DNA from 2 places in the Streptomyces sp. NPDC002911 genome. Region 1 is predicted to be linked to the other one. Evidence: predicted binding sites of a transcription regulator. Region 1 holds the regulator's gene; the other holds the start of a gene.

Region 1 (8,273 bases):
TTTCGCGCTCCTGCACCCGGATCCGGACGACACGGCCTGGCTCCGCCCGGTTCCTCCGTCCGCGGCCCTGGCCCAGCGCCTGCATCCCATAGAGCGCGAGATCAAGGAACGCAGGCGGCGTTCCGTCGCGCTGACCGAGTCCTTCGAGCCCTTCATGGACATCAGCGCCCAGGACCCGCCGACCACCCACGCCATCACGGTGCTGGAGGGTGTCAACAGGATCAACGCCGCACTCGACCTGGCCACCGCCGAGTGCCGCACGGAGGTACTCACCGTCCAGCCGGGTGGAGACCGCGGCGAGGACCGCCTCAGCGAAGGCCTGGAACGCGCCCTGTCGGTGGTCGACCGGGGCGTCAGCATGCGCACGCTCTACCAGCACACCGTCCGGCACAGCCAGGGGACACTCGCCTACGCGGCGCGCCTGTCCCAGGACAAGGTGGAGATCCGCACCCTGGAGGAACTCATCGAGCGCCTCCTCGTCTTCGACCGGACCGTGGCCTTCATCCCCGCCCAGAACGACGACGGGGTCGCCCTCGAACTCCGGCACCCGGGCCTGGTCAACTACCTGGTGAAGGTCTTCGAACAGCTCTGGAGCCGCGCGTCACCGCTGCTCGGGGAGGTCCGGTACGATCCACCGCCCAAGGGCATCAGCGGTGTTCAGCGTTCCATAGCCCAACTCCTCGTCGAGGGACACGTGGACGATTCCATAGCCCGCCGTCTCGGCATGAACGTCCGCACCTGCCGGGCGCACGTCGCCAAGCTGTCCGCCACACTCGGCAGCACCAGCCGCGCCCAACTCGGCTACCTCATCGCCAGGTCAGGAATCCTGGACCAGGACTCCTGACCTGACGGTTTCCCCGGACATCCCCACCCCCGGGCCGGCAGGCGCAGTCGCGCAACGGAAGGGAGCGCGGCCACGCCCCACACCGAAGGGGAAGATCGGCGACCCCCGCAACACCACCCACACTCCCCCCACCGCCGAGCTTCCACCACCGTCATCTTGTTGCACTGCACAAAGTGAGGGGTCACCAAATCACCACGGATGAGGCAAACCAAGCGCATCCGCACGGTTCGAGGACACTCTGCGCCCCGGCCGTCCGGCTGTACGAGGAGGCGGTGCGCGCCGGGCGTATCCCCAGGGCCGCGCTCGCCGCGGTGCCGTGTCTGATCGACATGGCCGTCGTGCACCCCGATCCGCGGGACGACACATATATGCGTCCCGTGCCCCCGTCCGCCGCCCTGGCCCACCTGCTCCAGCCCCTCACCCGCGAGCTGGACGAGCGCGTGCAGCTCGCCGCCGCGCTCAGCCGATCGCTGGCGCCCCTGGCCGGTGTCGCCAGCGCCGACCCCGACCTGGCGATCACGGTGCTCGAAGGGCGGCCCGCGATCGAGGCGGCTCTGCGCGAGGCGAGTGCCTCCGCCACCGAACAGGTCCTCACCGCCCAGCCGGGAAGCAACCGGCCGCTGAACGGGATGCGGTGGGCGATCGCCAACGCCAGGGCCGCCATCGGGCACGGCGCCCGGCTCCGGCACATCTACCAGCACCCGGCCCGCTACAGCACCAACATCAGGGACTACCTGGGCCAGATATCCACCGACCACCTGCAGGTGCGGACCACCGAGCAGACGGTGGAAAGGCTGATCATCTTCGACCGCGACGTCGCGTTCATCCCCGCGACGCCGGATCGAGCCACGGCACTGCAACTCCGCCATCCCGCCCTGGTCGCCTACCTCGTGCAGGTCTACGAGGTGCTCTGGGCCCAGGCCGTCCCCTTCGCGCAGCAACTGCCCTCGGCCGCGCCCGGCGCCCAGGTCACGGCCGTCCAGCAGAGCATCGCCCGCCTGCTGGTCGAGGGTCACGTCGACGACGTCGTGGCCCGGAAGCTGGGCATCAGCGTCCGTACCTGCCGCTCCCACATCTCCAAGCTCACGCAGACGCTCGGCGCCCACAGCCGCACCCACCTCGGAGCGCTCCTGGTGCGGTCGGGCATCGCCGACGGTGGCACCGGGGCGGCAGAGCAACGGCCCGCCCCCGGAGCCTGAACTCCGGGAGCGGGCCGCGACGGACTGCGGACACCGACAGCGGGCGGAACGCCTCAGTCCTTCGGCCGCTTGGGCCGCCAGACCACCAGTGCGCTGGTCTGCTGTACGTCCTGGTACGGCACGAGGTCCCGACGGTAGGAAGCGTGCACCTGGGCCTCGCGCTGCTGCATGGCCACGGCCGCGCCGTCCACCGCTGCCGAGAGCTCGGCGACGTGCTGCTGGAGCGCGGCGACCTGGTTCTCCAACTCGATGATGCGCTTGATTCCCGCGAGGTTGATGCCCTCGTCCTGTGACAACTGCTGCACGGTGCGCAGCAGTTCGATGTCACGTGCCGAATAGCGCCGGCCGCGCCCGGCCGTACGGTCGGGCGAGACCAGGCCGAGGCGGTCGTACTGGCGCAGTGTCTGCGGGTGCAGGCCCGAGAGCTGGGCCGCAATCGAGATCACGTAGACCGGTGATTCGTCGGTCAGCTGGTACGGATTGCGTCGACGGCCGTCCATCTCAAGCTCCCTTCGCAGCCTGGAACAGCTCCGCCCGCGGGTCCTCCCCCGCGGTCGCCTTCCGGTAGGCCTCCAGCGCGTCCTGGGCGTCCGCGCCGAGGTCCGTGGGTACGAACACCTCCACGGTGACCAGGAGGTCACCCCGAGTGCCGTCCTTGCGAACGGCGCCCTTGCCCCGGGCCCGCATCGTACGTCCGTTGGACGTGCCGGGCGGAAGTTTCAGGGTGACCGGAGGACCGCCGAGCGTGGGGACCTTCACCTCGCCGCCGAGCGCCGCCTCCGGGAAGGTGACGGGCACGGTGACGGTGAGATTGTCGCCCTTGCGGCCGAAGACCGGGTGGGCGTCGACATGGACGACGACGTAGAGGTCGCCGGCCGGGCCGCCGCGCTCGCCCGGGCCGCCCTTGCCGCGCAGCCGGATCCGCTGGCCGTCCAGCACCCCTGCGGGGATCCTGACCTGCATCGTGCGGGCCGACTTCGCCCGGCCGCTGCCCTTGCAGACGTCGCAGGGGTCCTGGGCGATGAGGCCCCTGCCCTTGCAGTCCACGCAGGGATCGGTCAGCGAGAATCCGCCGCCGGTGCCGCGCGACACCTGGCCGGTGCCGACGCAGGTCGGACAGACCCTCGGGGTGCCGTTCTTGTCGCCGGTGCCCGAACACGCCTTGCAGGGAGCCTGGCTGGACATCCGCAGCGGGACCGTGGCCCCGTCGACCGCCTCGGTGAAGCTGAGCGTCACCTCGGACTCGATGTCCTGGCCGCGCTTCGGCTGGACCCGTGTGCCCGCGCCGCCGCGGTTGAACAGTCCGCCGAAGACATCGCCCAGACCGCCGCCGCCTCCGCCGAAGCCGCCGGCGCCCGGACTCTGGCCGCTGCCCGGGGCGCCCCCGAAGAGGTCGCCCAGGTCGAAGTTGAAGTTGCCGCCCGCACCGCCGGGGCCCGCTCGGAAGCCTCCGCTGCCGAAGAGGGCGCGCGCCTCGTCGTACTCCTTGCGCTTCTTGGGATCACCGAGGATGTCGTTCGCCTCTGAGATCTCCTTGAAGCGCTCCTCGGCCTTGGCGTCACCCTTGTTGGCGTCCGGGTGGTTCTCGCGGGCGAGTTTCCGGTACGCCTTCTTGACCTCGGCGTCGGTGGCGTCCTTGGGGACGCCGAGAACCTTGTAGTAGTCCTTCTCGACGAAGTCCTTCGTGCTCATCGACGTCCCTCCTTCCGGACGACAGGCCGTGCGGCCGGCCCTGTGGCCGGCCGCACGCCCCGTGGGTGTTCACCGCAGTGGTCGGACGGAATGTCAGACCTCTTCGGTGCCACCGCTCTCCTCGTCGTCTGCCTTCTCTTCCTTCGCCGCCGCGGGCGTGGCGCCCGGCTGCGGCTCGGCCACGGCCACCCGCGCGGGGCGGATGGTGCGCTCCCCGATGCGGTACCCGGGCTGCAGGATCGCCACGCAGGTCGTCTCGGTGACGTCCGGCGCGTACGAGTGCATCAGGGCCTCGTGGATCGTCGGGTCGAAGGGCTCGCCCTCCTTGCCGAACTGCTGGAGGCCCAGCTTCGCGACGACCATCTCCAGGGATTCGGCCACCGACTTGAAGCCGCCGACGAGCTCGCCGTGCTCCCGTGCCCGGCCGACGTCGTCGAGCACGGGCAGGAGCTCGGACAGCAGGCCCGCGGCCGCGACCTCCTTGACCGTGACCCGGTCGCGCTCGACGCGGCGACGGTAGTTCTGGTACTCGGCCTGGAGCCGCTGGAGGTCGCCCGTGCGCTCGCTGAGCGCGGTACGGACCTGGTCCAGCTGTGCCGTCAGAGCCGCTGTCTGCTGTACGTCCCCGGCCGGGGCCGACGCCGCCTCCTCCTCGGAGGCGGTGGCGGCCTTCGGCTCGGCGTCGTCGGCATCGGCGCCGGAGGGGACGTCAGGCTTCTCGTCGAAGCCCGGAGTCTCCTCGGTCACGCCGCACCGCCCTTCGTGTCCTTCTCGTCGTCCACGATCTCGGCGTCGACGACGTCGTCGTCGGCCTTGGTCTGACCGTTACCCGGCGCCTCGGCGCCCGGCGCCGCGCTCTCGGCGTTGGCGTACATCGCCTGGCCGAGCTTCTGGGAGACGGCCGCGACCTTCTCGGTGGCGGTACGGATCTCGGCGGTGTCCTCGCCCTTGAGCTTCTCCTTCAGCTCGGTGAGCGCGGTCTCCACCTCCGTCCTGACGTCGCCGGGGACCTTGTCCTCGTTGTCCTTGAGGAACTTCTCCGTCTGGTAGACGAGCTGCTCGCCCTGGTTGCGGGACTCGGCGGCCTCGCGACGGCGGTGGTCCTCGTCGGCGTACTGCTCGGCCTCTTCGCGCATCCGGTTGACTTCGTCCTTCGGCAGCGAGGAGCCACCGGTGACGGTCATCTTCTGCTCCTTGCCGGTGCCGAGGTCCTTGGCAGCGACGTGCATGATGCCGTTGGCGTCGATGTCGAACGCGACCTCGATCTGCGGCACACCGCGCGGGGCCGGCGGCAGACCGGTGAGCTCGAACATCCCGAGCTTCTTGTTGTACGCCGCGATCTCGCGCTCGCCCTGGTAGACCTGGATCTGCACGGACGGCTGGTTGTCCTCGGCCGTCGTGAAGATCTCGGAGCGCTTGGTCGGGATCGTGGTGTTGCGCTCGATGAGCTTCGTCATGATCCCTCCCTTGGTCTCGATGCCGAGGGACAGCGGGGTCACGTCGAGGAGCAGGACGTCCTTGACCTCACCCTTGAGGACACCGGCCTGGAGCGAGGCGCCGATGGCGACGACCTCGTCCGGGTTCACACCCTTGTTGGCGTCCTGACCGCCCGTGAGCTCCTTGACGAGCTCGGCGACGGCCGGCATACGGGTCGAGCCACCGACGAGAACGACGTGGTCGATCTCGGAGAGCTGGATGCCCGCGTCCTTGATGACGTTGTGGAACGGGTTCTTGCAGCGGTCCAGGAGGTCCGCGGTCAGCTGCTGGAACTGAGAGCGCGTGAGCTTCTCGTCCAGGTGCAGCGGGCCCTCGGCGGATGCCGTGATGTAGGGCAGGTTGATCGTGGTCTCGGTCGAGGACGAGAGCTCGATCTTCGCCTTCTCCGCGGCCTCACGGAGACGCTGGAGAGCCATCTTGTCCTTGGACAGGTCCACGCCGTGCCCGTTGGCGAACTGCTTCACCAGGTAGTCGACGACCCGCTGGTCCCAGTCGTCACCACCGAGGTGGTTGTCACCGTTGGTGGCCTTCACCTCGACGACGCCGTCGCCGATCTCCAGGAGGGACACGTCGAAGGTGCCGCCACCGAGGTCGAAGACGAGGATCGTCTGGTCGTCCTTGTCGAGCCCGTACGCCAGCGCGGCCGCGGTGGGCTCGTTGACGATACGAAGGACGTTCAGGCCCGCGATCTCGCCGGCCTCCTTGGTCGCCTGGCGCTCCGAGTCGTTGAAGTACGCCGGAACGGTGATCACCGCGTCGGCGACCTTCTCGCCCAGGTACGCCTCGGCGTCGCGCTTCAGCTTCTGCAGGATGAAGGCACTCATCTGCTGCGGGTTGAAGCTCTTCCCGTCGAGGTCGATCTTCCAGTCAGTGCCCATGTGGCGCTTGACCGAACGGATCGTCCTGTCGACGTTCGTGACCGCCTGGCGCTTGGCGACCTCGCCGACGAGCACCTCGCCGTTCTTCGCGAAGGCGACGACGGACGGCGTGGTCCTGGCGCCTTCGGCGTTGGTGATGACGGTGGGCTCGCCGCCTTCGAGAACGCTGACGACGGAGTTAGTCGTGCCCAGGTCGATGCCGACCGCACGTGCCATTTCAATTCCTCCAACTGACTACTTGAGTGGATCTGGCTCAAGGATGCATGACACCCACCCTGGAGTCAAAGGACCTGAGCCACTTACGCTCAACTTATGTGCTCACAAGGGCGCTGAACAGGCGTTTTCAAAGTTCAGGCCGCGACGAAGACCTGCCGGGACTTCCGCGATCCGCGACACCCGGCATGCGCCGCACGTCGCACACGCACCCCCACCATCGCACCGTGGGATCGTTCTGTCACAAAATGCGTCGAGACGGTCATACCGTCACGTCACCGAGCCCAGGCAGGTGCAATGCGGAACGTGAAGCAGAGTGCGGCACGAAGGACACGGCATGCCGCCGTGTCGGCGGCGGCCAGGGCGGCGGGCGCGGCGGCCGACCGCGTGGCCGGCACACTGGCGGCCGTGACCGCGAAGCGGTCCCTGGACCTGGCGCTCGGTTCCGCCCTCCTGCTCCTGGCGGCCCCCGCGCTGGCCTTCGCCGCCCTGACCCTCGCCCTGCGGACCCGGAGGACCGGCGTAGTGAGGCGCGAGACCCGGATCGGACTCGGCGGCCGCCCCTTCGTGCTCCGCTCGCTGCGCACCCGGCGGCTCCGGCTCGACCTGCTGTCCCGACTGCCCCACGTCGTAGGAGGAGAACTCTCCCTCGTCGGCCCGGCCCCCCTCACCCCGGAAGAAACCGCCCTCCTGGGACCGGCCACCGGGCGTCGCCGGCAGAGCCTGCGGCCCGGTCTGACCGGCCTGGCCCAGGTGCGTGCCCGCTCAGGAATGCCCTGGGACGAACCCGCCCTCCTCGACGCGCACTACGCAGAGCATCATGGGACTGGGCTCGACCTGGCGATCCTGATGCAATCCGCAGGCATCACGCTGTACGCGGCACTGCGCCGGCTGCACCGCCCAGGGAAGGCCCGCCTGAGCGACACAGATCACCGCCCGCCCGGCTACAGCGTGGCGGAATAAGTGGATAGTGTCAGCACAGACTGATTAAGTTACTGCTTAGTAATCGCTTGTACGCGCTGGATCCCACCCTCGCAGGCCCGAGGAGCCCCCACATGCAACTCGCCGCGATCATCGTGTCGCTGGTGCTGACTGTCGTCGGCGTTGCGCTCATCGCCCGAGCCGTCGCGCAGATCTACCGGTTCGTCCGTCTCGGACAGCCGGTGCCGGCAGGCAGCCGCACCGACGACCCCAAGCAGCGCACGATCACCCTGGTCAAGGAATTCCTCGGCCACACCCGGATGAACCGGTGGGGGATCGTGGGCTTCGCCCACTGGTTCGTCGCGATCGGCTTCCTGACCCTGCCGCCGACGCTGCTCCAGGCATACGGACAGCTCTTCCAGGCCGACTGGGTGCTGCCGATCGTCGGTGGCTGGCTGCCGTTCGAGATGTACATCGAGTTCATCGGCATCATGACCGTGCTCGGCATCGTCACCCTGATGGCCATCCGACTGCTGAACCTGCCCTCGCGAGCCGGCCGCAAGTCCCGCTTCGCGGGCTCGAAGGCCTGGCAGGCGTACTTCGTCGAGTACGTCATCCTCGTCATCGGCCTGGCGATCCTGGCCCTGCGCGGGCTGGAAGGCGCGATCCACCACGTCGAGGGCTACGAGGCCGCCTACTTCGTCTCGTATCCCCTGGTGCTCGCCTTCAAGGGCCTCGCGCTCGGCACGCTGCAGAACCTGATCTACTTCACCGCGATGATCAAGATCGGCACCTCGCTGATCTGGGTGATCACGGTCTCGCTCAACACCAACATGGGTGTCGCCTGGCACCGCTTCCTCGGCTTCCCGAACATCTGGTTCAAGCGCGACGCCGACGGCGCCGTCGCTCTGGGCGCGCTGCAGCCGATGACCAGCGGCGGCAAGGAGATCGACTGGGAGGACCCGGGCGAGGACGACACCTTCGGTGTCTCCCAGGTCGAACAGTTCTCCTGGAAGGGCATCCTCGACT
Region 2 (8,273 bases), on a different contig from region 1:
CCGGAAGGTTCAGCCCGGGCGCGTCCCCCGCCAGCGGTACGGACGGCGGGGAAGCCGCGGGCGGCGCCGTGGGCAGCATCGTCTGCGGAAGGACGACGACCGCGGTGACCCCGCTCCCCTTATGTTCGCGCAGCTGCACCCGTACGCCGTGGCGGGCCGCGAGCAGCGAGGTCACCTGGAGGCCCAGTCCGGCACCGTCCGCGGCCTGTTCGCCCGCTTCGAAGGACGTCGGGTCGGCGAGCCTGGCATTGAGTTCACCCATCCGGACCGCCGACATGCCGATGCCCTCGTCCTGTACGGAGAGCATCACCTCCCCGGTCTCCAGAAGCCAGCCGGAGAGCTCGACATGGGAGTCGGGCGGGGAGAAGGAGGTCGCGTTCTCCAGGAGTTCGGCGACGAGGTGGCTCAGGTCGTCGGCGGCGAAGCCCGCGACCTGGGCGTGCGGCGGCAGGGACTGGATCGTGACCCGCTCGTACCGCTCGATCTCGCTGACCCCGGCGCGCAGTACGTCGACGAGGGGGATCGGGCTCGCGTGCCCCTGGTGGTGATCGGTTCCCGCGAAGACCAGCATGTTCTCGCTGTGGCGCCGCATGACGGTGGCCATGTGGTCCAGCTTGAAGAGGGTCGCGAGGCGCTCCGGGTCCTGCTCGCCGGCCTCCAGGCCCTCGATGACGCCGAGCTGGCGCTCGACGAGGCCGAGCGTGCGCAGAGACAGATTGACGAAGGTGTGGTGGACCGTGTTCCGCAGCCGTTCGAGCTGCCCGGTGAGTTCCGCGACCCGGGCCTGGAGTTCGGCCCGCTCGAGTGTGAGGGCCTCATGGTCGGTGACCGGTTCGCCGCGCTCGGTCTGCACGCCCTCGAGTCGGCCGGTGACCTCGTGGCGCAGTCCGTGCAGCGTGCCGTGGAGAGTGTTGATGGACCGTACGACCTGGGCGAATTCATCGTTGCGCCCGGTGTAACGGACCGGTTCGGCGGTCTCGGGCTCGGCGGCGATACGGCCGGCCCCGATCCGCAGGACGGCGAGCGGCTGGGTGAGGGTGCGGGCGACGGCGGTGGAGACGCCGATGGCGATCAGCACGCAGCCGCCGAGCAGGGCGAGGCGGAGTTCCAGCGCGGTGACGTCGTCGTCGCGCAGCCCCTCCAGCCGCTTGACCTGCGCGGTGCCCAGCGCGGACTCGACTCCGCGCATGCGGTCGATACGGGCGGAGAGAGCCGCCTCGACCTTCTCGGGGTCGGCTTCCCGCTCGGCGTCGGACAGCTCGGGGCGGTCGGTGAACCGCGTGAGGTACTTCTCCGCGCTGGTGACCTCGGGTCCGGTGACCGTGGAAGCGAGCCTGTCCCGGGCCGAGGACCCGGCGGCCTGGTCGAACTCGGCGAGAGAGGCGAGCTCGCGCACCCGCGCCTGCTGGGCGGCGGCGCTCAGTTCGTCGCGGTTGCGGTCGTCCTCGTCGGGGGCCGTGTCCTGGCTCTGGACGGGGAGGCCGGTGAACGGGTCGGTCTGCTGCTGCGACTGCGCGCCGGGCACGGCCAGCGCGGCCAGGAGCAGCCCCCTGGTGGCGGAGGCCTGCTCCACGGCACCGCCGAGTGCGAGCGGCGCGCGGGTGGCGTCGGCGGCCCGCGGCGGGGTCTTCTCGGCGAGCTCGTTCGCGAGGTCGTGGAGCTTGGCGATGACCTCGGAGTACGCCGTGTACGCCTCCATCGCCGAGCCCTTGCCCGTGAGGGCGGTCCGGCGCAGCGAGGGAACGGCGGCGAGGTCCCGGCGCAGCGCCGCCGGAGCGGTCGCCCGGATCTCGTCCACCTGCTGGTCGACACGGGCCGCCGGACCGGTGGTGCCGTCCTCGGTGTCCCCGGCCTCACGGCCGCCCGCGATGTGGACGGTGACCTCGTCGCGCTCGTCCGCGAGGGAGTGCGCGAGCGTGATCGCCTGCTGGTTCAGCTCGGCGAGCGTGACCAGCCGCTGGGACTCGTTGAGATCGGAGGATGCGCCGAGTGCCGCCGGGGCGCCGGCGGCGATGACGGTGATCCCCACGACGGCAACACCGGCGACGAGCCGGCTGCGTACCCGCACGGTCCGCTTGGAGGCACCCGCTGCCTGAGGCGTCGCCCCGGACTCCTCGCGCGTGCTGTCCTTGCTCCGAGGCCGCTTCTTCTGCACCGGTGCTCGCAATCTTGACTCGTCCGCCCTTGAAGCAGAGGTGACACACGGTCACGTGAATGGGCATGCCACCCTGGTGCGCGCCCGTACGGCTTCTGACCATTCCAGCGCTTTTGAGAGGGGGCCGTGCATCAACCGCTCCGCCACTCGAACGAGTGAACCGCACTCCGGAGTTGGCTAACAAGTCTCCCCACAGGAGCCGCAGGGCATGCACGGGCCACCGGGTGGAACTTCGGGCCAGGCTTTGGCAGTATGCCCGCCCGCATATGCGTGAAGCCCTTGAGTCCTCCCCATGCGAGCCATCTGACCTGCCGATACGGCCCGAGCGCGGGGTCGTGCCCGTCGCGTGAGGACATCATGCAGACTGATCGGATGCCCATCGCACTCGCCACCGAGCCCGGCAGCCCCGAACGCCCCAACGAGGACTGGGCGTCGACCGCCGCCTCCGCGGCAGGCCAGGGTGGTGCCCTGGTCCTGCTCGACGGCGTCACGCCGCCCGTGGGCGACGACGGGTGTGTGCACTCGGTTCCGTGGTTCACCGCACGGCTCGGCGGCGCCTTGGCCGAACTGTCCGCTTCGCGACGGGATCTGACACTGGCGGAGATCCTCTCGACGTCCATCCGACGCACCGCCGATGCCCACCGTTCCCTGTGTGACCTTTCTCACCCGCGCACGCCTCAGGCAACGGTGGTCCTGGCGCGTTGGGACGAAGAACGGGTCGAGCACCTCGTGCTCTCCGACTCGGTCCTGCTCGTCGAGGGGCACGACGGCACGGTCCGGCCGCTGCTCGACGACCGTATCGACCGGCTGCCGCCGGGCTCGCTCGCCTCTGCGGAGATCGCGGACGCACATGTACGGAACAAGGAGGGCGGCTTCTTCACGGCGGCCGCGGACCCCTCGGTGTCGTCACGCGCGGTGACCGGCGAGACCCCGCAGGCGGAGGTCCGGGCGCTGGCGGCCCTGACCGACGGCGCCAGCCGCTGGACGGAGAAGTTCCGGGAGGGCGACTGGACGGCCGCCCTCGGCCTGCTGCGCAAGGAGGGGCCGCAGGGTCTGATCGACCGGGTCAGGGAGCTGGAGCGGGCCGACACCGACCGCGTGTACCTGCGCCGCGGCAAGACGCACGACGACGCGACAGCGGTTCTCGTGGAACTCTGACTCCCGCCCCGCCCGGCCGCCGTCGGAGCACGGCGTCACGGCGGAGCGACTCACCCCTCGGCCCGCTCGTTCAGGTGGTGCAGCAGTCGCGCCAGTTCCGCGATCTCGGCCCGGTCCCAGCCCGCGAGCTTGCGGGCGTATCGGCCGCGGCGGGCGTCGCGGACGCTGCGGAAGCGCGCGAGGCCCTCCTCCGTGAGGTGGACGAGCGAGGCGCGGCCGTCCGCCGGGTCGGTCTCCCGTGCCACCAGGCCGAGCCCTTCCAGGGCTCGCAGCTGGCGGCTCATGGTCGCCTTGCCCACCCCGATGTAGGCGGCGAGATCCGTGGCCCGCTGCCGCCCCGCCGACTCCAGCCGCACGAGAAGCCCGTAGGCCGCGGCTTCCAGATCCGGATGGACCTCGCGTGCCATCTCCCCCGAATTGGCCCGCGCCCGGCGCAGGAAGACCGCCAACTCCCGCTCCAGGGCGAGGAACTCATGGTCCACACCACTTCCGGCCGCTGCACCGGGTTCACCGCCGCTTCCGCTCCCGTGCACGTCAGCACCCCTCATACACTTTCCCGCCGCTGAAACTGCTCTCGACTCCGGCCATCGCCGCAGCCGGGCCAGTATTTCGCAGGCGTAGACCTCCGGCAGCGGCCAGACTCCGCCCGCGCCGCGGGAGTGTCCCGCGGAACGGCCCGCCCTCCGCGTGGAGGACGGGCCGTTCCTACCGGCCGTCGGCGTGGTGCCACGCCCGTCACGCCGTGACGCCTACGCGGCGGCCGGGATCCTGTCCTGCGCCCTGGCGGCGGCCGGGGCGAGCGCGATCTCCAGCACCTGGCGGACATCGGTCACCGGGTGGACCTCCAAGGTGTCGAGGACCTCGGCCGGTACGTCGTCCAGGTCGGCCTCGTTGCGCTTGGGGATCACCACGGTGGTGATGCCGGCCCGGTGCGCGGCCAGCAGCTTCTGCTTCAGGCCGCCGATCGGGAGCACCCGTCCGGTCAGCGACACCTCACCGGTCATGGCCACATCCGTCCGGACGAGCCGCCCCGAGAGCAGGGAGGCCAGCGCCGTCGTCATCGTGATGCCCGCGCTCGGACCGTCCTTGGGGACCGCACCCGCGGGGAAGTGGATGTGCGCGCCACGGTCCTTGAGGTCCGCGACCGGAAGCTCCAGCTCCGCGCCGTGCGAGCGCAGGAAGCTCAGGGCGATCTGCGCGGACTCCTTCATGACGTCACCCAGCTGACCGGTCAGGGTCAGCCCGGAGGCCCCGGTCTCCGGGTCGGCCAGCGACGCCTCCACGAAGAGCACGTCTCCACCCGCTCCGGTCACCGCGAGCCCCGTGGCCACACCCGGCACCGCGGTGCGGCGTTCGGCCGGGACCTGGGCGGACTCGGGCACGTGGTGCGGTCGGCCGATCAGACCCCGCAGGTCGTCCTCGGCAACCGTGAACGGCAGTTCACGTTCCCCGAGTTCGTGCTGAGCCGCGACCTTGCGGAGCAGCCGTGCGACGGCCCGCTCCAGGTTCCGCACCCCGGCCTCCCGGGTGTACTCCCCGGCCAGCTTGCGCAGCGCCGACTCGTCCAGGCCGACCTCGTCCTCCTTCAGACCGGCCCGCTCCAGCTGGCGCGGGAGCAGGTGGTCACGGGCGATGACGACCTTCTCGTCCTCCGTGTACCCGTCCAGCGTGACCAGCTCCATGCGGTCGAGCAGAGCCTCCGGAATGGATTCGAGGACGTTCGCCGTGGCCAGGAACACGACGTCGCTGAGGTCGAGTTCGACCTCCAGGTAGTGGTCGCGGAAGGTGTGATTCTGAGCCGGGTCGAGCACCTCCAGCAGGGCGGCCGCCGGGTCGCCCCGGAAGTCGGAGCCGACCTTGTCGATCTCGTCGAGCAGGACGACCGGGTTCATCGAACCGGCCTCCTTGACGGCCCGGACGATGCGCCCGGGGAGCGCGCCGACGTACGTGCGCCGGTGGCCCCGGATCTCGGCCTCGTCCCGGACCCCGCCGAGCGCGACCCGGACGAACTTGCGCCCCATGGCGTGCGCGACGCTTTCGCCGAGCGAGGTCTTCCCGACTCCGGGCGGACCGACGAGTGCCAGCACCGCGCCGCCGCGGCGGCCACCGACCACACCGAGCCCGCGGTCGGCACGCCGCTTGCGCACCGCGAGGTACTCGGTGATGCGCTCCTTCACGTCCTGCAGGCCGGCGTGCTCCGCGTCGAGGATCTCCCGGGCGCCCTTGATGTCGTACGCGTCCTCGGTCCGTTGGGTCCACGGCAGTTCCAGGACGGTGTCCAGCCAGGTGCGGATCCAGGAGCCCTCGGGGCTCTGGTCGGAGGACCGCTCCAGCTTCTCGACCTCCTTGAGGGCGGCCGCACGGACGTGCTCCGGAAGATCGGCGGCTTCGACGCGCGCCCGGTAGTCGTCGGACTCGTCGCCGGAGCCGGCTTCACCGTTGAGCTCGGAGAGCTCCTTGCGTACGGCGTCGAGCTGGCGCCTCAGGAGGAATTCGCGCTGCTGCTTGTCGACACCCTCCTGGACGTCCTTGGCGATGGACTCGGCGACGTCCTGCTCGGCGAGGTGCTCGCCGAGCCACTGGATGGCCAGCTTCAGACGGGCGACCGCGTCGGCGGTCTCCAGCAGCTGGACCTTCTGGGCGGTGGTGAGGAAGGGCGAGTACCCGGAGTTGTCGGCGAGCGCCGAGATGTCCTCGATCTGCTGCACCCTGTCCACGACCTGCCAGGCGCCACGCTTCTTCAGCCAGCTGGTGGCGAGGGCCTTGTACTCCCTGGCGAGCTCGGCCGCGGAACCGGGCAGCGGGTCGGGTACCGATACGTCGATCCGGGTGCCCTCCACCCACAGCGCGCTCCCGGGACCGCTCGTCCCGGCACCGATCCGCACCCGGTCCCGGGCCCTGATGAGTGCGCCCGGGTCCCCGTCCGACAGCCGTCCCACCTGCTCGACGGTGCCCAGGACACCGGTCCCGGTGTAATTCCCGTCGATACGCGGCACGAGCAGGACCTCGGGCTTGCCGCCCCCGGTTCGCGCGACGGCCTGGGCGGCCTCCACGGCGGCGCGCACTTCCGCGTCCGACAGGTCGAGCGGCACGACCATGCCGGGCAGTACGACCTCGTCGTCGAGCGGCAGCACGGGCAGGTCGACCGGCGTGAACGCCTCGGACGCATTGGACTCAGCAGTCATGATCTCCCCTTCGGCAGGCAAGTTGAGCTATGTGGACTCAATGCTCATGAGCGCTCGAATGTTCCCCACGCCCTGTTCGCTCATAGCGATCACCCGGATCCGGGCCGCACGGGCCACGCCTCCACACCAGCGCTCCACGGCACACAGCCATTCCCGGCGCGACCGGCCCGGAGAGCCGGGACGCGGAAATCGGGTGTACCGAAGGCCCGGTGGTGGGCGAAACTGGGCGGCCACGACAAGGCCCACCCCGCCACACGCCGGAGACCGCGCCCATGCCCGCCACAGATGCCCCCCGCCCCGTCGTCCTCGACCGGCGCGAAGGACCGTTCGGCGAAGTCGTCCTGCGCGAACGCGGCGCCGCGTTCGAGATCATCGCCAACGGCTGCTTCCTGATGGACACCTCCGACGGGCGCTCGGAGCGACTCCTGGTGGACGCGGCGCTCGCCGCCCTGCCCGTCGGACGGCCGGACCCGTCGGTACTGATCGGCGGGCTCGGCGTCGGGTTCTCCCTGGTGCGGGCCGCCACCGAACCGCGCTGGGGCAGGATCGCCGTCGTCGAACGGGAGCAGGCCATCGTGGACTGGCACCTCGACGGACCGCTCGGCCGCATCTCCGGTGCGGCGCTCGCCGATCCGCGGACCGAGATCCTGCGTACGGACCTCGTCGCCCATCTCCGTACGACCACGGAGCGTTACGACGCACTGTGCCTGGACATCGACAACGGCCCCGACTGGACCGTCACCCAGGACAACGGAAACCTCTATTCACCCGCCGGCCTCGCCGCCTGCCGCGCGCGTCTGACACCCGGCGGGGTCCTGGCCGTATGGTCCGCGCAGCCGTCCTCCGACTTCGAGCAGGCCATGCGGAATGCCGGATTCCACGCAGTAAGGACCGAAGAAGTAGCGGTTGCCCGAGGTGTACCGGACGTGGTCCATCTCGCACTACGGGACAACTGAACCCCCACCCGGTACCCATTTACCTGGCCCCGCCACGGATCAGGCGGGACAAGTCCGCCGATCCGCCTCGTTCCCGCCGGTAACACCTTCACGACGGACAACACCCTGCGTAGCCGAGAGGTGTCCTCTGCCTTTACGCTGCTGACCGGACAAGGGATCACCGACGAAAATCCACAAGCGATAACCGTGCTCCGGGGGAATGGCCCCCGTGGGAACGGGCAGGGGCGGGGCGATGGAACAGACACACACCACCCACAACGGCGTCGCGGCCACCCCCGGGGCTCAGCGCCGGGTGCTGGTGGTCGAGGACGACGCGACAATCGTCGACGCCATTTCCGCCCGTCTGCGGGCCGAGGGCTTTCTGGTGCAGACCGCGCTGGACGGGCCGGCGGCCGTGGACGCGGCCGAGGCATGGCAGCCGGACCTGATGGTGCTCGACATCATGCTTCCCGGCTTCGACGGTCTGGAGGTCTGCCGTCGTGTGCAGGCCCAGCGCCCCGTGCCGGTGCTGATGCTCACCGCGCGGGACGACGAGACCGACATGCTGGTCGGGCTCGGCGTCGGCGCCGACGACTACATGACCAAGCCCTTCTCCATGCGGGAGCTGGCTGCGCGGGTCCACGTCCTGCTGCGCCGGGTCGAACGGGCCGCACTGGCCGCCGTGACGCCGCGCAGCGGCATCCTGCGCCTCGGCGAGCTGGAGATCGACCACGCGCAGCGCCGTGTCAGGGTGCGCGCCGACGACGTCCACCTCACCCCGACCGAGTTCGACCTGCTGGTCTGCCTGGCCAACACACCGCGCGCGGTTCTGTCCCGGGA

Evidence for each region. The regulator HspR, encoded in region 1, represses chaperone genes until heat shock. The targets are predictions, from matches to a motif close to TTGAGNNNNNNNNNCTCAA.
Region 2: lon (endopeptidase La) is a predicted target of HspR. The motif match lies at 6,521-6,539, and genes of this name have one in related genera.

What each region holds. Positions count from the first base shown of each region.
Region 1 is NZ_JBSFUO010000011.1:15,031-23,303, reverse strand. Features, by position in the region: gene ACWD04_RS18585 (helix-turn-helix transcriptional regulator) at 1-844, shown strand, start outside; gene ACWD04_RS18580 (LuxR C-terminal-related transcriptional regulator) at 1,033-2,043, shown strand; gene ACWD04_RS18575 (heat shock protein transcriptional repressor HspR) at 2,097-2,543, opposite strand; gene dnaJ (molecular chaperone DnaJ) at 2,545-3,735, opposite strand; gene grpE (nucleotide exchange factor GrpE) at 3,829-4,482, opposite strand; gene dnaK (molecular chaperone DnaK) at 4,479-6,326, opposite strand; gene ACWD04_RS18555 (sugar transferase) at 6,621-7,286, shown strand; gene ACWD04_RS18550 (heterodisulfide reductase-related iron-sulfur binding cluster) at 7,379-8,273, shown strand, end outside.
Region 2 is NZ_JBSFUO010000001.1:224,347-232,619, forward strand. Features, by position in the region: gene ACWD04_RS00970 (nitrate- and nitrite sensing domain-containing protein) at 1-2,155, opposite strand, end outside; gene ACWD04_RS00975 (protein phosphatase 2C domain-containing protein) at 2,528-3,313, shown strand; gene ACWD04_RS00980 (MarR family winged helix-turn-helix transcriptional regulator) at 3,364-3,861, opposite strand; gene lon (endopeptidase La) at 4,063-6,498, opposite strand; gene ACWD04_RS00990 (spermidine synthase) at 6,771-7,454, shown strand; gene ACWD04_RS00995 (response regulator transcription factor) at 7,687-8,273, shown strand, end outside.